2 regions of the Alteromonas sp. CNT1-28 genome follow, and region 1 is predicted to be linked to the other one. Evidence: predicted binding sites of a transcription regulator. Region 1 holds the regulator's gene; the other holds the start of a gene.
The links. The regulator FNR, encoded in region 1, switches genes on or off when oxygen is low (the NO sensors DNR and NnrR bind a similar motif). The targets are predictions, from matches to a motif close to TTGATCTAGATCAA.

Region 1 (11,615 bases):
AAAGCAAGTCGCGGTAAACGTCCAAGAGCGCCGCGCTTTAGTTACTTGGTCACCTTTTCAAATCAAGCTTAGTCAGATTCTTTCTACACTAAAACGCATTGGTTATGTTGGGTCGCCATTTCACCCCGATGAACACGAAGCCAGTTATAAACGCGAACAAAAGACCTTTCTGAAAAAGCTTGGCCTAGCAGGCATTATGACCATGCAGGTGATGATGCTGATGACGGGGCTGTATTTTGACTGGTTTGGCGCTATTGAATTAGAAACCCGACAGTATTTTTACTGGGTTGCCCTTACGCTTACTACACCTGTAGTACTTTACTCAGGCAGCACTTTTTATGTGGGCGCCGCTAAAGCGCTAAGCGCAAGAACGGTTAATATGGATGTACCCGTTACGCTTGCCATATTCGGTACTTACATTGCAGGAATACGTTCGACTGTATTAGAACAGGGCGAAGTGTATTTTGAATCTATTTGTATGTTCATTTTCCTGCTGTTACTCAGCCGCTTTTTAGAACATCGTAGCCGTCATCGCGCCGCACAGATCTCTGCCAATATGATGCAGTATGTACCCGTTTCAGCCACCAAATTACTGCCGGATGGAAGCCTAACCGAGTGTCTGGCAAAGCAGTTAAAAATTGACGATGTGGTGATGGTTAAGCCTGGTGAAACGATCCCCATTGATGGGGTGGTGACTGAAGGGAACGCAGCGGTTGACGAATCTATGCTTACCGGTGAATTTAACCCGGTGCGCAAGTCAAACAATAGCACCGTATATGGTGGTACTGTATGTCAAGACGGCAGCCTGACCATTAAAGTGACACAAACTCTCAAAAATGCGCTGGTAAATCAAATTGTAAGGCTGCAAGCAAGTGCTATGGCGAATAAGCCTAAAGCGGCGCAAATAGCTGATAACTTTTCTCGATATTTTGTGACAGCTGTCTTACTGATTTCTGCCTTAACTTATGGCTTTTGGGCATATCAGGGGAGCGACGAAGCTTTTTGGATCACCATATCAGTATTGGTAGCAACCTGCCCTTGCGCATTAGGGTTGGCTACACCATCAGCGTTAACCTGCGCTATGGCGAAGTTAAACAAGCAAGGTATTTTGCTTAAACGCGCCGATGCGCTCGAACAAATCACTGATATCGACACCATCGCACTGGATAAAACTGGTACGCTTACACAAGGCAAATTTACCCTTTCAAATGCCTGGTATGCTGACGGTGTAGACAGTGACAGTGCACTTTCAATTGCCCGTGCTCTAGAGTCGCGCTCTGAACACCCAATTGCAAAAGCCTTTAGCCACAATAATGCCTCCAGCAGACAAACTGTCCACAATGTGGTTAATTTTACCGTGACGCTAGGAGGCGGCATTAGCGGTGAAATTAACGACACCTTGTTTTCAATGGGCTCTGCCCAATTTTGTGTCCACGAATCACAACAAAAGCTTCTTAAGGATTATCCGTCAGCTAATGTCTTTCTCACCGTGAAGGGCCGTATTATGGCGGCGTTTGAGGTAAGCGACACGTTGCGAGAGGATACCCAAGAAACCTTGAATATTCTGGCAAAAAGTCACACCCTTGCAGTATTAAGTGGCGATACACAACAAAACGTGGACGCTCTTACCGCTTCCTTGCCAATATCAACAGCTAAAGGTGGGCTCACACCAGAGCAGAAGTACGATGCTGTACAGGCTATGCAGCAATCGGGGGCAAAAGTAATGATGATGGGTGACGGTATTAACGACGCTCCAGTTCTTGCCAGCGCTGATGTGGCAATTGCAGTGGGTAATGCCACAGACGTGGCTAAAACTGCCGCCGACGTGATACTGCTTGGCGATCAGCTGCTTTCTGTACCAGAACTTATTCGAACTGCGCACCAAGTGAAGCAAAAAATAAGGCAAAATATTGGCTGGTCGGTAGGTTACAACGTTTTGATCTTACCTTTCGCCGTATCAGGCCTACTTTCACCGTGGATGGCTGTTGTTGGTATGTCGTTAAGCAGTATCATTGTGGTCACAAACTCAACGCGACTTTTGAGCAAATAGCATGAGTATTATTTACGTATTAATTCCAATCGCCATCATCATTGTTGCCGTCGCTATCGTGATATTCTTTTGGGCGGTGAAAACCAATCAATTTGAAGATTTGGATCGCCAAGGGTATAGCATACTGTTTGACGATGATCTTCCGCCAGAAGAAAAAAAGCTAGCTGAGCAACGCAAACAACTTCAAGACAGTAAAGTAGACAAAAGCCAAGCGCCACATGGAAGGGATTAACTACTTCTCTGCCTTTCTTATCGGCTTAGCCGGCGGAGTTCACTGTGTGGGAATGTGCGGTGGAATTGTCGCTGCGCTAAGGATGGTATCGCCTAAAGGCGCTTCAGCACTACCCTATACCCTTGCCTATAACATGGGACGTATAGTGAGCTACACCATCGCCGGAGCAATAACCGGGGCACTTGGAAAAATTGCAGCAGATTATATACCTCTTGCCAACTATGCCCTTTCCCTACTTAGCGGAATCATGTTGCTTCTACTGGCGTGTTATTTGGGTAAGTGGTGGACTGTCTTAACGGTGCTGGAAAATGCGGGTAAAGGCCTATTTTCCAAAGTCCAGCCGCTTTCAAAACGCTTTTTGCCATTTAAGACCCCTTTAAGTGCGTTGCCTTATGGTTTTATTTGGGGTTGGCTTCCTTGCGGTTTGGTGTATTCCACACTTACCTGGTCTCTCGCGGCGGGTAACGCGCTAGAAGGCGCTGCTATTATGTTCTTCTTCGGTTTGGGTACATTACCCACCTTGCTCGCCGCAAGCGCTGGTAGCCAATATATTGTTCAAAGTTTTCAACATAACCATTTTAGACAAATTATTGCAGTAATAATGGCAATATATGCAGCTTATCTTATTCATGGCGCAATCGTTTAAAAATGGGTGTATTATTGTCGGGTATTCTTTTAGAGAGCGTGCATTATGAGCAAAGGAAGCCAATTTTCTATTCACTGTCAAAACTGTAGTTTCAGTCACCTGTGTTTACCGGTGGCGTTAAACAAAACAGAAATCGAGTCTCTTGACGATATTATTGAACGCAAGAAGCCGCTTCATAAAGGTGACACGCTGATTCAAACTGGTGATAAATTCCGTTCTCTATTTGCAGTGAGAACCGGTTCATTCAAATCATTTGTGACTAATACCGAAGGTGAAGAACAGATTACCGGCTTCCACTTTCCTGGTGATATTATCGGTTTCGATGCACTAAGAGAGAATAAACACCAAAGCTATACTTCTGCGTTAGAAACTGCCATGGTGTGTGAGCTTCCCTACGAGACCCTCGACGAAATGTCAGTGCAATTTCCAAAGCTACGCCACCAGATCATGAGCTTCATGAGCGCTGAAATAAAACAAGATCACGACATGATCATGCTTTTAAACAAGCGAACTGCAGAAGAGCGCTTACTGTATTTCATCTCACACCTGTCGCAACGCTTTGAAGAGCGTGGCTTTTCCCATAGAGAATTCCACTTAACCATGACGCGCAACGAAATTGGAAACTATTTAGGATTAACGATTGAAACGATTAGCCGTCTGTTAAGCCGTTTTCAAAAAGACAACATCATAAAGGTAGACGGCAAGCTTATTACTATTTTGGATTTCGATAGGCTAAACACCAAACTAGCGGCGCTTAACGGCCCTAGCGTTGTCTGCGGTTAGTCCTTTTTAAGTGTTAAATAAGGCGCGCACTAAGCGCGCTTTTTTGTAACCTGTGTTAGCCACCTATCTACCCTTTCAGCGCCACGCCGGTTGCTCCATATTCAATTAGGTACGTTCACTCATGGTCGCCTCGTAAAATTCTTGATCTAAAACAACTTACGTTTTTCCCAATGTCGTTTATAGTTAGTATTAGAAAGCTTCGATTTCGACAGCCGCTACTAAGTTTCGTAGTTAGGGGGACGTTATGATTGAGTGTAAACGAATTCTGGCCGTGGTAGATGCCGAGCGCGATAACCAACCTGCACTGAGCCGTGCTTATGAACTCGCTTCAAAAACAGGCGCTTCAGTTACCGCCATGATGGTGGTATACGACTTATCTTATGATATGACGACCATGCTTAGCCCGGATGAGCGCGAGTCAATGCGCGATGCAGTTACAAAGGAGCATGCAAAATGGCTTGCCACCCACTTAAGAGAACAAGGATTCACTGAAACTGATATCGTTGTAGAATGGAATAATCGTGCGTATGAGTCGATTATTTACTACACCCTAAACAATCAGATAGATTTAGTGGTAAAGGCAACCAAAAAGCACGACGATCTTGCTTCTGTTATTTTCACCCCCACCGACTGGCATTTAATGCGTAAATGCCCTCGGCCAGTATTGCTCGTTAAAGAGCACGACTGGCCAGAAGGAGGAGAGATTATTGCTGCAGTAAACGTAGGCAGTGAAGACGATGAGCACGCCGCACTTAACGATAAGCTCACCCTCATTGCTAACGACTACGCCTCTTTATTGAAAGGGAGCGTAAATTTGGTCAACAGTTACCCTTCTACACCACTTAATATCGCCATAGAAGTGCCTGAGTTCGACCCCGATACCTATCACGACGCGGTAAAAAATCATCATTTAAAAGAAATGCGTAGTCACGCGTTAAAGTACGGTATTCCTGAGAACAAATGCGTAGTAAGAGAAGGCCTTCCGGAAAAGGTCATCCCGCTAGTGGCAAAAACACTGGATGCAGAGCTGGTTGTTATTGGTACCGTTGGCCGTGTGGGCATTTCAGCGGCCCTAATTGGTAACACTGCAGAACACGTGATCGACGAACTCAATTGCGATGTGCTTGCTATTAAGCCAGATGGATTTGTGTCGCCGTTGTCGGTGTAATCTTTTCATCAGTACCGCATAGCCCGTGTTTTCCGTTACTTAGCGGCCAACACGGTATGTCACCAACAAATTTAACTTCACAAGCATGGTCTCGAAAAGCCGCTTTAATGTATAATGGTGGCTTTATCACAAACCAAGCTAGTTAATTATGAGTTTAGGCACAAACAGTGCTGACGCGTCGCCATTAAATGCTGCGCAAAGTAAGCAAAAGTACAACTTCAACAAACTTCAGAAACGACTTCGCCGCAATGTGGGTAAAGCCATTGGCGATTTCGGTATGATTGAAAACAACGACAAAGTAATGGTGTGTTTATCTGGCGGTAAAGACAGCTACACCATGCTAGATATTTTATTGTTTTTAAAGAAGATTGCGCCTATTCATTTTGATATCGTTGCGGTTAATCTTGACCAAAAGCAGCCTGGTTTCCCCGAACATATCTTGCCTGAATATCTAGAAAGCATTGGCGTTGACTACAAAATTGTAGAAGAAGACACCTACTCTATTGTTAAAGACAAAATTCCAGAGGGAAAGACAACATGCTCTCTCTGTTCTCGCTTGCGCCGTGGTATTTTGTACCGCACGGCAAAAGAGTTAGGTGCGACTAAAATTGCATTAGGTCATCACCGCGACGACATGCTAGAAACGTTTTTCCTCAATATGTTTCATGGTGGCAAGCTTAAGTCTATGCCGCCAAAGCTGGTCAGCGACAACGGTGAACACATCGTTATTCGTCCATTGGCGTACTGCACAGAAAAAGACATCGAGAAATATTCTCAGGCCGCTGAATTTCCGATTATTCCGTGTAACCTTTGTGGCTCACAAGAAAACCTACAGCGCCAAAACATAAAGGCTATGCTTCAAGACTGGAACCGTCGCTTCCCAGGTCGTATAGAGTCGATGTTCCGTGCGCTTCAAAACGTAGCGCCTTCACACTTAATCGACAGCAACCTTTATGATTTTAAAGCTATTGCTACACAAGAAGGCCCGGTAGAAGACGGTGATATCGGGTTCGATGAACCTTCTTTCACTACAGAAAATAGTACGGACTTCAGTGATGAAGATAATGCTATTGAAGTAATAAACATTATGGAACCTAAGTAAATGAAAATTGGACTTGCGCTAGGTGCCGGTGCCGCAAGGGGCTGGACTCACATTGGCATAATTGAAGCATTAGAAAAACTCGGCGTAAAAATTGACGTTGTTGCGGGATGCTCTATTGGTGCCTATGTTGGTGCTGCCTACGCAAGTGGCAAGCTGGAAGGATTGAAAGAGTGGGCCTGTTCCCTCAGCGACTGGCAGGTACTTGCTCTTATGGGCGTAGGACTTAGACGCGGCGGTATTGCAAGCGGACAGAAGGTTTTCGACAAACTAGCAAGCGAGTTTTGTGAATCGACTTATGAAGACATGCTTAAGCCGTTTGCGGCTGTGGCTACCGACCTTTATACAGGCCGTGAAGTGGTGTTTAACTCTGGTCCTATTGGAGACACCATTCAAGCATCCTGCGCTATTCCCGCACTTTTTGCGCCCGTAGCACACGGTGATCGTTGGTTGGTAGACGGTGCCGTTGTAAACCCTGTACCGGTGAACTTATGTCGCCAATTAGGGGCCGATTTTGTAATCGCGGTTAACCTTAACGCCGATTTCCGACCACTTCGTCTTGAAAAGTTGAGACAAGATCATGAAGAAAACCAGCGCAAAACTGAGGACTTTTTTACAAAGAGTCAAAACGTACTACGCCAATGGTTCTCCCCTGACAACAAGGAAGAAAAAGCCCTAGAGAAAAAAGACGAAAAAGACAGCGTCTCGGCTGGCAATGTAAAAACTGAAGAAGGCATTGCTTCTGATGTGATTGAAAAAGTGGAAGAAGAGTTTACCGAAGTGCCCGCAAAAGTGAATAAGCGCAACCCGCCGGGAATTATGAGCGTAATGAGTAGTTCACTTGAAATACTTCAAGCTCGCGTCACACGTTCACGCTTGGCTGGCGATCCGCCTGACATTCTTATTGAGCCTCAACTTACCGACGTGGGTATTATGGAATTCCACAGAGCCGAAGAGCTGTGCGCGAAGGGCGAAGAGACCATCGCGCGTTTAGCAGAGCAAATAAGGTATCAGCTTCTTACCTAATCCCAAATATGCATTTAGCTTGAAGCCATAGCGGTAACACGTAGCGGCGCATGAGGCAGTGTTAAGCCTTTTGCGTCGTTGATCCAATCTTGTTCTAGATGCAATACGCCGTTATTGATTTGCACACCTTGTGGTGTAATGAAATCTAAATTCTTGTCATCAAACTGAATCATCAAGCCCTTTACCGAAGGCATCATGAAAGACAAAAAGCTTCCCATTTCATTAAAGAAAGCTTCGTACTGACCATACAAAAACGTAAGGTCGTCTTTTGTGTAATACTGCTTAAGATATTCTGGTTTGGTTTCAAGTTGTACCGACATATCACACACGTTCGCGCGTTCGTTTAAATCGATGCGAACCAGTGCGTTGGCAAGTTTCAAGGCCTTTTCGGTAGGCACCGTGAATCGTCCTTCATCACTCACTTCTAAAGGCATTGTTTTCTTATCGGTTACGATAGACGCTCCGTTAACTTTACATAAACGCCCTTCGCCAACACGAACAAACCCGAATGCAAACTGAAGAGCTTGGGTATCTTCATTATCCAGCTTTTTAACATGGCTATAGAAACGGCTGTACTCAACATCTATCGTTTCAGCAGCAACGGAAGAACTGCCTACACCAATAAACAGAGATGAAGCAAAAAATAAAGCAGCGCGTATCATTCGGATAAAAACTCCTCGTTAAATAGGATCATAGTTTGAAGCTCTTCAACATAAGCGGCTCCTCGCTCAGAGTAATTCATTAGCCCTTCAGCTAACGCAACACCAGTAATAGGAATTTGGTTTGCACGCAGTCGGCTGCGGATCTCTCTTAAATCCGCATACGCGTCGTGGCGGTTTAAATTTCGCATGTAGGTGTACGTTGCACGAGACAAACTGTCGAATTTGGCAACTTCATGAGATGCCCCATCGTTTCGACGGTTAGGAACAAAGCCACACCCCTTAGAGAAACACCATAAGCCAAAGAAGTTATAGCCCTTTCTTGCGAACCGGCTGGTGCCCCAAGCTGACTCATTCGCGGCTTGCACGAGCACGAGTTCGGCTGGTAGAACATCAATCTTTTGTAGCAAAGCTAGCAATTTTGATTTTAGCGGCTGCGTTGGCTTAACTCGATATTCCTCTTCTAACCATTCAAGCCTTGCCATATCTTCTTCAGAGAGCGTCTCGTTAGCTAACGCCTTTCTATATAAGGTTTGTACGTAATGTCTTAGCGTGAGTAGATACGCATTCTGCTTCTCTATTTCGGGACGTAAATAGTTAAAAAATGCCTCTTTCTTCTCTTTTACATCTGTATAGGCAGAGAAGTTAGGCACCGGCTTTTTAGCTTCAACCGTTTGCGGTATATCTAAAATATCCGGTTCGTCCTCAGTAAAAATTATGGCGTTAATGACGATTACCGCCAATACGCCTAACGTAATGAGGACAATTTTAAAGGTTTCACGCTTATGCATCGAAGCTAGACTCATTCACATCGTTTTCAGATACTTCCGTGCTTACTCCCTGCTCGCCAATCAGTTCCTGATAGAGCAAGCCCATCATACTAAAATAAAAAGGTAATACCCAAATAAGTGAAAAGCCCAGCGTTAATGGCACCGACACAAACAGTAAAAAGAACACACCAAATATGCTGGCGATTTGAGCCCAGTATGCATTAAATACACGACACGACAGGATGATCGCGCTAATTGGCGTTAACTTTCTGTCAGCAACCAACATAAGTGAAAAGGACGAGGCTAAATAAAAATAAACGCCGGGTATAATAAGCAACATCATACCTAGTTGAACAAGAATACTGTTCACTAGCTGAGTTAGCGCCAGCAAAAATATCAAGGGGAAAAACTGGAATACGGTAAATACTGAAGTTTTAGTGCCGCGGGCAACAAAAACGCCCATCATATACAACCCCGTCAGCAGCGGGGCAACGATGCAGATTGCAACAATTTCTATGATAGACTGATGCTCGAATACATAGGTCCCATCGTCATTTATTGTGATGTACTGCTGAGCAAATACACCTAACACGACAAACGTCAAAAATAGAACAACACTTCCCTGCAGCAATGATGAAAAGTTTGCCTTTGTTAAACCGGCAGCGCGGCGCAATAGACCTTTGGTATCAAATTGATACTGTTTAGACAACGTATTGTTCAGGCGGTCTTGGTTTACGTCTTTCACACAACTCTCTTATCTTTATGAAAAATCGGCGCGATTATACCAATTCACAAAAACAAATGCCTGTTTGTAAGGTAAACAAACGTTAACCTAGTACTAATTTCGCAGCTAAACCGACGAGTAGCACCCCCATCGCACGGTCTAACCAATACCCTTTTTTACCAATAAGCTCAGCTACTTTACTGGTGCTCAAAAGGTATGAAAGAAAACAGAACCACAGTCCAGTAGCTATAGCTAAATAGATACCGTAGCCAAGTTTCACTGTAAATGGAGTATCAATACTAATAATTGCAGTAAACAATGAGAGGAAAAATAGCGTTGCTTTTGGGTTTAGTCCATTTGTGAGAAAGCCCATCCAAACTGCGCGCTTTGCAGATATGTGGGATGTTTTCTTTTCAGCGTTAACTGCCTGGTCCTGCTTTACAGGCCCGCTTCTAAGCGCACCAAACGCAAGGTACAATAAATAAGCTGCGGCGGCATAGCTAAATGTGGTGAATAACCATGGAGTAGTAGCAATAACCACACTAAGCCCCACTAACGAGTAAGCCACATGCAGTAATATAGCTAAGCCAATCCCTATACTGGTGTACATGGCGATACGTCTGCCATAGGCCACGCTGTTTCGAACAACCACCGCGAAATCTGGCCCTGGGCTAGCAACAGCCACAAGGTGTACCAACGCAATGGTAAGAAACTCATTCATATACTGCATGTTATGCGCCTCCTACAGCGCGTACTTTGACATTAATTGATCAACCCATTGTGGGACGATGTGAGAAGCAGGGCCTGTTAGCGATTCATCGAACAATGCATTAGTTACGCCCGGCGCCAAATTTGCCTCTATGGTGTGTGCGCCACTTTCTTTAGCGATCTGAACAAAACCCGCGGCAGGATAGACATTACCTGATGTGCCAATGGCAATAAACACATCAGCCTTTGAAAGCGCATCGTAAATCTCTTCCATGTACATGGGCATTTCACCAAACCACACGATATCCGGTCGTAAGGTTACTCTGTTGCAACACGGGCATTTAGTGGTGTGATCAAAACTATCACTCCAGTCAAAAGTCTGCTGGCTTATAGCGCAGCGCGCAGATAGCAGCTTGCCATGCATATGGTAAACAGACTGGCTTCCACCGCGCTCATGCAAGTCATCCACATTTTGAGTAACCAACATCAGGTTGCTACCGAACGCTTTCTCAAGTTTGGCCAGCGCCTCATGCGCTGCATTAGGATTCACGTCGTCTTGCTGTAACTGCGCACGTCGAGCGTTGTAAAAGCGATAAACTAAGCTAGGATTTTGTTCAAAAGCCTCTGGGGTGGCCACCTCTTCTACGCGATGATTTTCCCAAAGGCCGTCATTATCCCGAAATGTCTTTAATCCAGATTCAGCGGAAATACCCGCACCGGTAAGAATAACAATATTGGGTAGAGATTGATCAGATGGCATCAGGTTGTTCTTACTCTGTAGTTATAGCGCTAATTATACGATTAGCATGTTGTATATTTACTTCGTTAAAAGCCGCGACTCTTTACATATCTTTGACCACAGGATATTGAGTATCAGCGCCCCACTCTGACCAAGAGCCATCGTAGACTGAAACCTGAGTAGCGCCGCACAATAATGCCGCCACACCAATTATGCAGGCGGTAACGCCAGAACCACACGTACAAATAATAGGTTTGCGTAAATCGATATTAGCGCGGTCAAAAATAGCCTTAAGATGATCAACTGGCAAAAAATGCCCGCTTTTGAGTAAGGTGTCAAAAGGAATATTAAACGCTCCAGGCATATGACCTGAACGTACTCCTTCACGAGGCTCTGACACTTCTCCTTTGAATCGCGGCGCGCTACGCGCATCAACAAGTTGTGCTTCAGTATTTATTGCCTGAAGAACTGCACCGGAATTTGCGAACCAACCAGGCCTAGGTGTAGCTTGATAGGTTAATTTTCCGTATTGTTGTTGTTCTGAAACCGGCAGCGCTGCTTTTTCCCATGCAGGCTGTCCGCCATTTAATATATAAACATCTTGGTGGCCCAACGCTTTTAACATCCACCACACTCTTGGCGCAGAATATATTCCACGGGTATCGTATACCGTAATAGGTGTATTCGCTGTTATACCCTGATTACCAAGATAAATTGCAAGGTCATTTGCAGAAGGCATACTGTGAGGGAGACCTGTAGTGTGATCGCTACCTTCACTATCTAAGTCAAAGTCGACTGACGCAGGTAAAACCATTGCCGTGCGCGTATCTGGTGTTTTTGAAACGGGGTCGTCCATTAACGCTCGTACAAGCGTTACCGGCTTTTGTTGCATTACATTGGCTAATTCACCAACTGAGAGCAATACCGATGCCATTACATTCTCCTAAAAGGCACCCACATCAGTGAGTGCCCTGTAATACCCCGATAAAACAAATCGGTACGTATTCAAAC
Region 2 (11,615 bases), on a different contig from region 1:
AAAAGGCACTGTCTCCAGTGCCTTTGGTTTTAATTGCTGACAACGAAAAGTCCGCTGTCATCTGCATCAATACGAATGGTTGATTCTGGTATTAATTCGCCAGCGAGTAATTGATGCGCGAGTGGATTTTCCACCTGCACTTGTATCGCTCGCTTAAGCGGACGTGCGCCAAACACTGGATCGAAACCCGCGTCCGCCAATTTATCCATAGCCGCAGCAGACAGAGTAAGCTTATATCCTTTTTCTGCGAGCCTAGCGCGAAGCGAGGCAAGCTGAATTTTAGCAATAGATTTAATTTGCTCCTTCCCTAATGGATGGAATACCACAATATCATCGACGCGGTTGATGAACTCCGGTCTGAAGTGTTGCCCTACAATACTCATTACCGACGCTTTCATATCGTCATACTGACTTTCGTTGTGCTTATCTTGAATGATATCTGAACCTAAGTTGGACGTCATGATCACAACGGTATTTTTAAAATCTACAGTACGTCCTTGTCCGTCAGTCAACCGGCCGTCATCTAGTACTTGAAGCAGAATATTGAATACATCTGGATGTGCCTTTTCAACCTCGTCCAACAAAATGACCGAGTATGGCTTGCGACGCACCGCTTCGGTTAAGTAGCCACCTTCCTCGTAGCCAACATAGCCAGGAGGTGCACCCACTAAGCGTGCTACCGAATGTTTTTCCATAAACTCTGACATATCAATACGCACCATGGCATCTTCAGTATCGAACATAAAGCCTGCCAAGGCTTTGCAGAGCTCAGTTTTGCCCACGCCAGTTGGCCCTAAAAATAAGAATGAGCCAATAGGTCGGTTTGGATCCGCAAGCCCAGCACGTGAACGGCGAATTGCGTTTGAAACCGCTTCAACCGCTTCTTCTTGTCCAACAACCCGTTTGTGAAGTACGTCTTCCATACGCAACAACTTCTCACGCTCGCCCTCAAGCATTCGCGCTACAGGTATACCCGTCCATCGCGAAAGCACATCTGCAATTTCAACGTCCGTCACTTTATTTTTAAGTAACGTCGTCTCGCGAGTTTCGTTTTCAGCCGCTTGCTCTAACTTTGCTTCAAGCTCTGGAATACGGCCGTACTGAAGTTCCGACATACGATTCAAATCAGATGCACGTCGCGCTATCTCCAAGTCAAGTTTAGCCTGCTCAAGCTCCCCTTTAATGGTTTGAGTGCCCTGCATAGCGTCTTTCTCATCCAGCCACACTTTCTCAAGCTCTGCGTACTTGGTTTCCGCTTGCTCACGCTCTAACTCAATCATCTCAAGTCGCTTATGACTCGCATCATCTGTTTCTTTGGCCAGAGCTTGCTCTTCCAATTTTAGCTGGATGATACGACGCTCAAGACGATCCATCTCTTCGGGCTTGGAGTCTATTTGTAATCGAATGCTAGACGCAGCCTCGTCTATAAGATCAATGGCTTTGTCTGGCAATTGGCGGTCGCTAATATAACGATGCGACAAACTTGCCGCTGCAACGATAGCGGGATCAGTAATATCTACCGAGTGATGGAGCTCATAGCGCTCTTTTAAGCCACGCAGAATAGCAATAGTGTCTTCAACGCTTGGTTCTTCAACTAATACCTTTTGGAAACGACGTTCAAGTGCTGCGTCTTTTTCAATGTACTGACGATATTCATCCAGTGTTGTAGCACCAACGCAGTGAAGTTCACCACGGGCTAACGCAGGTTTAAGCATATTACCTGCATCCATCGCTCCATCGCCCTTCCCTGCACCTACCATGGTGTGCAGTTCGTCAACGAATAAGATCACGCGGCCTTCTTCTTTGGCCAGCTCATTAAGCACTGCTTTAAGGCGTTCTTCAAACTCACCGCGATATTTAGCTCCCGCCACTAACGCGCCCATATCAAGGGCAAGAACACGCTTGTTCTTTAAGCCCTCAGGCACTTCGCCATTAATGATGCGCTGAGCCAACCCTTCAACAATAGCCGTTTTACCCACACCCGGCTCACCAATGAGTACTGGGTTGTTTTTGGTTCGACGCTGCAGTACTTGAACAGTTCGGCGAATCTCATCGTCTCGACCAATGACCGGGTCGAGCTTGCCTTGTTCTGCTCGCTCGGTTAAATCTGTCGTGTATTTTTCAAGCGCTTGACGTACATCTTCAGCATTAGGATCCGTGACCTTCTGGCCACCACGCATGTCGTCTATTGCGCTTTCAATAGCTTCTTTAGTGATATTCAGGCTTTTGAGGATTTCCCCCAAGCGCCCTTTATCTTGTAGCGCCGCTAGAACAAAGATTTCTGAAGTGATGTATTCGTCTTTTCGTTGCTGCGCTATCTTGTCACAAAGATTTAGCAAAATGCCGCTGTCTTTACTTAATTGAACATCTCCCCCAATGCCTTCAATACGAGGTAGGCGCTCAATAGCTTGGCTCAGTGCTGAGCGTAGCGCATTTACATTGATGTTTGCTTGGTCAAGCAAAGGGCGTACTGACCCGCCTTGCTGATTTAGCATGGCAGTCATTAAATGGACAGGTTCAATGTATTGATGATCTCGCCCCAATGCGAGTGATTGAGCATCGGATATTGCGAGCTGAAATTTACTGGTAAATCTATCTAATCTCATAACCTCAACCTAATTAATGAACAACTATACCTGCGTTAACACGCCGCGATTACGAACATTTTAACTCTCGCTGAGTGGGTAATGATCTATGCGGAATGGTATTCTTTATGTTCTAGTTATGTAGGCTGCTCAATTGCGATTCAAGTATGAGATTAAAAAGTTAGCCAAAAAGATAACAAATAATGTATGAAGTTTGATCTAGCGCAACTGTGTGATCAGACTAAAACTGCCGCCTTTTTTCGAAACAATTTAAAGCAGGCCTATTACGCTAACTATACGCCCAGTCGTGCGCTTGTTTTGATGCGTAGCTCTTCGATGGGAGTAAAAACGCTGTTCGTCAGTGTAAGTACACAAGTTACTTTGTGTAATACTCTCAACGCCAGCTTGCTGCAATTGCACCTGTGCCACTAGAGGTAGATCTAATAAGTACTTCCCTCTATCAGAGCTATTGGCAATGGCACCGTCTATATGGCGAAACTTACTCGCCAACTGTGCATCAACTTCGTAGCAGGGCCCGCTGATTGCAGGACCAACCCAAGCGATGAGTTTTTTTGCGTCGCTGCCAAAGTGTGAAACTGCACTTCCGATAATGTTAGTATCGAGACCTTTCCAACCAGCATGTACTGCCGCCACTTCTTGACCGCTTTCATCACACAATAAAATGGGCACGCAGTCTGCGGTCATTACCGCACAAAAATGCGATATTGAAGAAGAATACGACGCATCAGCGGTGGTATCTGCGCTCGGCAATGACACCACGCGCTTGCCGTGCACTTGCTCCAACCATGTGATCTTTTCACTATGTGGAATTAGGCTTCTATTGGCTTTCACTAGTAGGAGGTCGTCCCCCACGTGGGCGCCAACGTTCAAACCTGCAAAATCACCTATGCTTGTACCTCCCATTCTTGTCGTTGTGTATGCAACAACATTTGCGGGACATGACCACGCTGGCGTAATCAAATCCAGCGTGGATGAAATAGGTGAATTCGCAGCTGACAATGTCATAAGTTCGCCTTACTCATTAAAGCATATCTTGTGGATTGTCCGCGGTGTCCTTTTTCACGGCTTTAAGCAAGTCCTGCATATCTTGAGGTAGGGGAGCTTTCCACGTCATCCACTCTTCCGTTTCAGGGTGAAACAGCGAGAGCTGTGCGGCGTGCAACGCCTGACGTTGGAATCCGCGAAGCGCAGCGATAAATTCTTCTGACGCCCCTTTAGGAAGACGAGGACGCCCGCCATAAACTTGGTCGCCAAGCAAAGGATGCTTAATGTGGGCCATGTGTACGCGGATTTGGTGCGTACGGCCAGTTTCAAGCTTCAAACGCAGGTGCGTGTATGCGCGAAATTTTTCGATAACACGAAAATGAGTGACCGCTGGTTTGCCCATTTCACGTACTGCCATATGCGTACGTTTTGTTGCGTGTCTACCAATAGGCGCATCTACAATACCACCAGCGACCATCGTACCTAAGGCAACGGCTTCGTATTCACGACTCATTTCCCGACGTTGAAGTTGGTCAACAAGATGCGTTTGAGCAGGAATTGTTTTTGCTACTACCATTAACCCCGTCGTGTCTTTGTCAAGGCGATGGACAATGCCCGCACGTGGAACTTTGTCTATCTCTGGACAATGATTTAACAAGGCATTTAGCACGGTACCGCTTGGGTTCCCTGCACCTGGATGCACAACCAAATCTGCTGGTTTGTTTATGACTAGGATGTGTTCATCTTCATAAACAATGTTTAACGCGATGTCTTGCGCTTCGCTCGTTACTTGTACATCCATTTCGGCCTGTACAGTAACAAGTTCATCCATTTGCATTTTGTGGCGAGGCACGGTGATTACTTCACCGTTTACAGCAACATTCCCATCTTGGATCCAAGTTTTTAACTTAGAACGAGAATATTCAGGGAACAAATCAGCCAAAACCTGATCTAACCGTAAACCAAAATGCGCAGCTTCCGTTGAAGCTTCTAATTGTATTGTGTTCGGCGACTGTGTCATAACACCATTGATTACGTCTAAAAAAGGGTATTATAACAAGTATTCACGCTGTACACTGCCTTGTTTACGTTTTTGTATGGTTTTTCTCATCGTTAGTACGTTAGAATGCAATTAAAGTGTTGTTGTTTAACACATGAGCTTAGACAGCGAAGTATTAAAACTGTTTAGCAGGAAAATAGAATTATTATGAAATCATTTCGTCTACTGGCCCCCGTTTTATTGGGTGCTATGGTATCTGTCGCAGGATGTAGCTCTTCAGATAATGAAGAAAAAGCCGTATTAGCTAACATGGGTGCGCAGCAACTGTACGACAGAGCAAAGCAGAGCATGGAAGTAGGTAACTTCAGCGCTGCAGCACAAACGTTAAGCGCGCTAGATTCGCGCTACCCGTTCGGTCCCCTATCCCACCAGGTACAGCTAGACCTTATTTATAGCTATTATAAGTCAGGTAAAAACGAAGAAACGCTTGCCACTATCGACAGATTTATTCGTCTGAATCCAAACCATTCAGATGTTGATTACGCGTATTACATGCGTGGATTAACTAACATGGAATCAGATAGCAACCTTTTCCAAGAGTTAATGAATATTGACCGTACGGATAGAGACCCGTCGAAGTCTCGTGCTGCGTTTGAAGATTTCCGCAGACTGATTCAACAATATCCAGATAGCAAATATGCCGCAGATGCGAAACAGCGCATGGTTCATATTAAAGACCGCTTGGCTCGCTATGAAATCGCTATTGCACGTTTCTACATGAGACGCCAGGCTTATGTCGCTGCAGCAAACCGTGGTCGCTATGTTATAGAGCACTTCCCGAATACCACTCAAGTGCAACAAGCACTCGAAATTATGGTTTCAAGTTACGAGCAGCTTGGCCTAGATGAATTGCGTAACAATGCGATGAAGACACTAAAGCTTAACTACCCTGACAGCGAATTTATTAGTTAGATTTGGCTATTCTGTTTTGCTAGAGCTTTATGCAACCAATAAAAAAACGCACATTTGTGCGTTTTTTTGTATCTGGATGTCACATATTGACTGCGTTCGCTTGATAGATTACTAGCGGAAAAACAAGTGACTAAAAGGGTTTAACAATCTTGCAAGGCCCGAAGTAAAGTGCAATGGCTGATCGACAATGCTAAATACAAGGCAGCCTTCTTTACCTTCGGATTTTGGCGTGTGCGTCTTATCTCCATCCATAAAAATAAAGTCGCCGGTATCATAACGACTTAGCCCATCACTGAACTCACCATCAATGACTAATGTATATTCCGTTCCACGGTGCGTGTGCTCAGGTACACTACCGCCACTTCCCATGAAGATAAAATTAGCAACACCTTGGTTTCCAAGGTCAACTGGCGCCTGCCACAGCTTTCCGACCAAACTTGACCAGTTACCTGTCTTATCGATGTAGCGGTGAAGCGTTCTGGGTAAAGTGAATACCCTTCCATCTAACTCGATGGTATTTGCACTTGCCTGCGTCTGCAAGGCCGCCCGCCTCTTTACGGGCTCACGATACGCTGTGGGCTGCTCCATCAAAGCATTATTTTGTTTCGATGATGGGAGCTGCGTAATTTGGGATAGCATGTCACCAAACTGAAGCGACATTTCAGCTCTGTCGCTTGCCGTTGAATTGGCGTTCGAAACCATTTGAGCAGCAAGACTTTCCGTTTCAATTTCAACAAAACGCTGACATTTCTCACACATGTCACAATGTGCAGAGACCATCAGTGATATAGCAGGTGACAATGTGCCCTCAACAAAATCTTTAAGTTGCTGGGCACTTGGGTGAAACCTAATCATTATCGTTTAACATGACCTTTAATCGTTGAAGTGCCAAACGTGTCCGCGACTTTACTGTACCTAATGGAATTGAAAGCTCATCGGAGACTTCTTGTTGTGACTTGCCATCAATATAAATAGCTTCAACCACTGCTTTTTGTTTTACAGGTAATGATTCGAACAAATGGCCAATCTGCTCTAAAGTAACTTGTTCGTCGAGTGGCGCCTCGTTTGCATCGGCTGTTTGCTCGCATAAAACTGGCCATAAATCGTCAGAACAAACATCCTCTTTCCTATTCCGCAGCTTTCTAAGCATATCAAAGCGGATGTTACGCGCAATTGTGAAAATCCACGTTGACGGAGAACCTTTTTCTGCATTGAACAGATGCGCTTTCTGCCACACATTTGACATAGTATCTTGTACCAGTTCCATGGCCAGTGCCTCATTACCCATCTGTTTGAGTGCGTAAGAGCGCAGCCGAGGCGCGAAATAGTTGAACACTCTTGCAAATGAGCGCTTACATCGGGTGTCTGCAACCGCGACAAGGTAATCAGACATTTCAGTTGCACACTCTTTAGGCTTGATTGTGCTGTTGCTTTGTTCCAAAGGAATTCCAACTAACATAAGATTCGTCCGCTTTTCCGTTTTGATTGTATCATTCTACGGCGTTATGACTTAAAACGTATGCGAAAATCGCTAATATTGGATTACGAATTTGTAATGTCTTTAACCGACTCAACGACTAAGCAATTAATGCAGAGAGATAGTTCAGTAAACTGGTACATTCTCTTTGCGCTAAAAAGTGCTGTTTTTGCGAGCCGTCTACTGGCAATAATTCTAACCACCGATTTAATACCCAATTAGGGCAATCAAACTTTGGTGATTCATAAAGCGATGCCAACTCTTCGTAATTTCCAAATATTTCTTTAAGTCGCTCGTCCATAGGCGCTATTTGTTGAGGAGCCATGTCGCACTGCCAAGGTTCTAACACCTTGCAACTACCGGTACGAAGACCATCTTTTTCAACTTCTATGCTACTTACCTCAACTAAATGAGAACCAGCAACCTTTATGCCAAGCAACCCATCATCGAGCATGTCGAAGTCAACAACCTGCGCATAAGTACCTATTTTATGAATATGCTCATTCAAATTTTTGTCACCGTTAGCATTAAGCATACACATCACAAAGCCTTTATTTTCAGCACATGCCTGCTTAACCATTCGCACGTATCGTGGCTCAAAAATGCGCAATGCCATTCTACCTTCCGGCAAAAGGTGCGCAGATAAAGGAAATAAAGGAAAACGTTCTACACTCATACTCAGCACTTCCGAAAACACGAAAATAATTACGCAAGTGAGAACAATTAGGATCGAATGGGAAAATTTTTCACATATAAATGGAAAAACATGATCTTTAGCACGACGATTAATGTAATTTAGTTTTTAAATAAAACATTAACAGATTTCATATCAGAGACTTGCAATTTGAACGTGAAAATAACCGCGAATTTTTTTAAGCGTCGACATTACCGATATGCAAATCTGATTTTGAATTATGAGTTAAGGAAAGGCCATGGACGTCATTGGACGCTTTTGTAAAATTTACACAGACATATGTCAAATTTCTCCAGACGACCTAGAACATATCTATGCCGACGACATACTGTTTATCGACCCAATCACTACACACCATGGCATTGATGAAGTAAAACGCTATTTTTCCAACTTATTGACGCAAGCCGAAAGCTGTAAGTTCGACATTGCGGACATTTTTACTTGCTCGCCCAATGGCTCAAAAGAGCATCCATCAAGTCATTCAAAGGTTACCCATATCGCAAACTGGACGATGACCCTTACGCTGAAAGATAGTGATAAGCAAATTACGCTAGATGGCACCACGCAACTTGGTGTCAGCGATGACAGCATTATTTACCACAAAGATTATTACGACTTGGGCGAAATGGTCTATGAGCACGTACCCATCCTAGGTTTTGTCGTTAAAAAAATTAAAGGGAAGCTAGCAAAGTGAAAAGTATTCTAATTACTGGCGCCACATCGGGTATTGGTAAAGCATTAGCAATAAAGGCTGCAAACAGCGGTTATCAAGTGATTGCCTGTGGTCGAAATGAAGACACACTCAACGAGCTCAGTAAGTACAATAATATTAGCGCATGCCAGTTCGATGTCACTGATCTTGACGATACTCGACGGGCGCTAGCAACGGTTAAGTTTGACATTGCTGTACTCAACGCTGGTACCTGCGAATATGTAGATATCGACGACTTCGAGCCAGACATGTTTCGCCGCGTATTTGAACCTAATTTCTTTGGCGTTGTTCATTGTGTAGACGCTCTTCTTCCACGACTTAAGCAAGGCGACAAGCTTGTGATTGTTGACAGCATGGCTCGCCTACTTCCTTTTACGCGAACGCAAGCGTACGGTGCGAGCAAAGCTGCCCTACATTATTTTACTAAATCATTAGAAGTAGACCTTCACCACAAAGGCGTGAAAGTGCAAGCGGTGTCTCCTGGATTTGTAGAAACGCCCCTCACAGATAAAAACGATTTTGAAATGCCAATGAAAATTAGCGCTGAAGAAGCCGCTAACGCTATGCTTAAAGGAATAGAGGGCAACAAACAAACAGTTTTCTTCCCTCGGTTCTTTGGTTTTATTCTGCGCTTTATGCATATACTGCCAACCCCACTGCAAAAGCGATTGTCGTTGGCAATGAGAGAAAAACAATAAGAGAAGATGAATGAACAATAAGATTGCCATCATTGGCACAGGTATTTCTGGTTTGACCTGCGCGCACCTTCTAAATAGGCAGCACGATATCACAGTGTACGAAGCAAATGACTATATAGGTGGTCATACTGCAACGAAGAAAATAAGCGACAATGGGGAAACTCACCATATCGATACAGGTTTTATCGTTTTTAATGATTGGACCTACCCTAACTTTATAAAGCTCATTAATCAGTTAGATGTTGAGTATCAACCAACAGAGATGAGCTTCTCTGTAATGAGTAAAAAGGCAAACCTCGAATACAACGGCAATAACTTAAACAGTTTATTTGCACAGCGGCGTAATATTCTGAGGCCTAAATTCTGGCGTATCGTGAAAGACATATTGACGTTTAACAAAGCGTGTAAAGCGATGGTCGCAGAAAACCGTGATACTTCTTCACTTACGTTAGAAGACGTCATTAGAGAATTAAAACTAAGCGATGACTTTGCACGTTATTATATTTTGCCTATGTGCGCCGCAATTTGGTCCAGCAGCTTAGAGCAAACGAGAAAGTTTCCACTCACGTTCTTTTTGCAGTTTTTCAACAACCATGGCTTGCTCAATATTACCAACCGTCCTCAGTGGTACACAATTAAAGGTGGGTCAAGCCAATACATTCCGCCTTTAATCGCACCATTTGAGTCTAAGATAAAACTATCGACGGCCGTTCTGTCGGTAGCGAAAAGCGATGATAAGTGGCAGGTTACCGACTCTTCAGGCAACGCTGCGATGTATGATCATGTGGTATTTGCGTGCCACAGTGACCAAGCGTTAAAAATGATTCACTCACCGACTTCGCTGCATCGAGATATCCTTGGAAATATCCCTTACGCAGAAAACGACGTGGTGATGCACAAAGATATTTCACAGCTGCCTAAAAGAAAATTAGCTTGGGCGAGTTGGAATTACAGCTTAAAAGAAGACGCAAGTGAGGAAGCCCGCCCCGCTTCTGTCACTTATAACATGAATATTCTTCAACGCCTTGAAGCACAAAGCACCTACTGTGTAACGTTAAATAATACTGCGGAAATAGACCAAAAGAGTATTCTTCGAAGCTATCAGTACGCACATCCGCAATACAGTGCCAGCATGGTCAACGCCCAAGCAAGAAGAAATGAAATTTGTGGCGTAGACAACTTACATTTTTGTGGAGCCTACTGGTATAACGGTTTTCATGAAGACGGCGTAACTAGCGCACTTGATGTTTGTTCTCGCTTTGGTGAAGCCCTGTGATAGAAAGTGCCATCTACAAGGGCAAGGTTTATCACCAACGGTTTAAGCCTACCCAGCATAAATTTGACTATGACATTTATTTATTTTGGCTAAAGCTTGAGAGCAACGAACTCGAAACCTTGTCCAGTACGTTAAAACGCTTCTCTGCATACGACAAGGCTAGAGTGCGTTTCAAGCGTGAAGACTATTTAGGTGATCCCTCTTTACCTCTAGGTCAGGCAGTAATAGACAGAATGACAGAGTTAAACGGAGGGAAGACGCTTCAAGGCGATGTCTTTATGCTGGGACAACTGCGTATGTGGGGGCTGTATTTCAGCCCGGTGAATTTCTATTACCTACGCAATGCCGAAGGTAAGTATACACATATGCTTGCCGAAGTAAGTAACACGCCGTGGAATGAGCGTCATCACTACCTTGTAAATCTAGATACTCAAGACGATACGCCAAAAGCTTTTCATGTTTCCCCGTTTAATCCAATGGATATGACCTACAAATGGTCGATATCGCAGCCGTCGGCTAGACTGTCACTTGCGATGGACTGTGTAAGAGACGACAAAGAGTTCAGTGCAGGGATAAATTTGACTAAATTTACTTTAGATAATGCGAATCTATCTGCGGCACTTAAACGTATACCCAGTATGACAATAAAAACTGTGGCTGGAATTTATTGGCACGCGCTTAAACTATTGCTTAAACGAACGCCACTGTATACACACCCAGAAAAAAGTCAGGAACAATAACAATGTCTTTTGGTGAATCTGTACTACTGACCACCTCAGAGGTCTCCTTTGTAGATAAAGCGTGTAGAACTCTATTCCTACAATGCTTAAAACAACTGCCTTTTGGCAGTTTAACCATTCAAGAAAACGGCGATGTCGTTGCGCGTTTCGGCACAGACGAAAGCGATTTGCGAGCAACGGTAAATATCAAGGATGTACAAGCCTATCGACGCTTATTGCTTGGCGGAAGTGTGGGCGCCGGAGAAGCATTCATGGATGGGTTATGGGACAGTGACGACGTAACAGCCGTGGTAAGAGTGTTTGCTAGGAATTTATCTACCCTTGACGAATGGGAGAATAAATTTAAATGGGTGACTATGCCCATCAACAAGATTCAACACTTTGCACGTCGAAATACAAAGGACCAAGCCAAGAAAAATATCGAGGCGCATTACGATCTGGGTAATAAGCTTTATA

Region 2: the regulator FNR is predicted to act here: its motif matches at 2,800-2,813, upstream of clpB (ATP-dependent chaperone ClpB).

Annotation. Positions count from the first base shown of each region.
Region 1 covers NZ_JAKREZ010000040.1:10,071-21,685, forward strand. Annotated here, with positions in the region: gene MHN02_RS18750 (heavy metal translocating P-type ATPase) at 1-2,050, shown strand, start outside; gene ccoS (cbb3-type cytochrome oxidase assembly protein CcoS) at 2,052-2,282, shown strand; gene MHN02_RS18760 (sulfite exporter TauE/SafE family protein) at 2,269-2,928, shown strand; gene fnr (fumarate/nitrate reduction transcriptional regulator Fnr) at 2,974-3,711, shown strand; gene uspE (universal stress protein UspE) at 3,956-4,879, shown strand; gene ttcA (tRNA 2-thiocytidine(32) synthetase TtcA) at 5,028-5,981, shown strand; gene MHN02_RS18780 (patatin-like phospholipase family protein) at 5,982-7,004, shown strand; gene MHN02_RS18785 (DUF2987 domain-containing protein) at 7,019-7,666, opposite strand; gene MHN02_RS18790 (glucosaminidase domain-containing protein) at 7,663-8,454, opposite strand; gene MHN02_RS18795 (stress protein) at 8,447-9,178, opposite strand; gene MHN02_RS18800 (LysE family transporter) at 9,261-9,887, opposite strand; gene cobB (Sir2 family NAD+-dependent deacetylase) at 9,900-10,625, opposite strand; gene MHN02_RS18810 (sulfurtransferase) at 10,708-11,538, opposite strand.
Region 2 covers NZ_JAKREZ010000011.1:71,546-83,160, reverse strand. Annotated here, with positions in the region: gene clpB (ATP-dependent chaperone ClpB) at 30-2,606, opposite strand; gene pgeF (peptidoglycan editing factor PgeF) at 2,856-3,611, opposite strand; gene rluD (23S rRNA pseudouridine(1911/1915/1917) synthase RluD) at 3,628-4,611, opposite strand; gene MHN02_RS09600 (outer membrane protein assembly factor BamD) at 4,798-5,562, shown strand; gene MHN02_RS09595 (ChrR family anti-sigma-E factor) at 5,674-6,417, opposite strand; gene MHN02_RS09590 (sigma-70 family RNA polymerase sigma factor) at 6,410-7,021, opposite strand; gene MHN02_RS09585 (LON peptidase substrate-binding domain-containing protein) at 7,140-7,715, opposite strand; gene MHN02_RS09580 (nuclear transport factor 2 family protein) at 7,972-8,427, shown strand; gene MHN02_RS09575 (SDR family NAD(P)-dependent oxidoreductase) at 8,424-9,143, shown strand; gene MHN02_RS09570 (FAD-dependent oxidoreductase) at 9,154-10,419, shown strand; gene MHN02_RS09565 (DUF1365 domain-containing protein) at 10,416-11,159, shown strand; gene MHN02_RS09560 (cyclopropane-fatty-acyl-phospholipid synthase family protein) at 11,162-11,615, shown strand, end outside.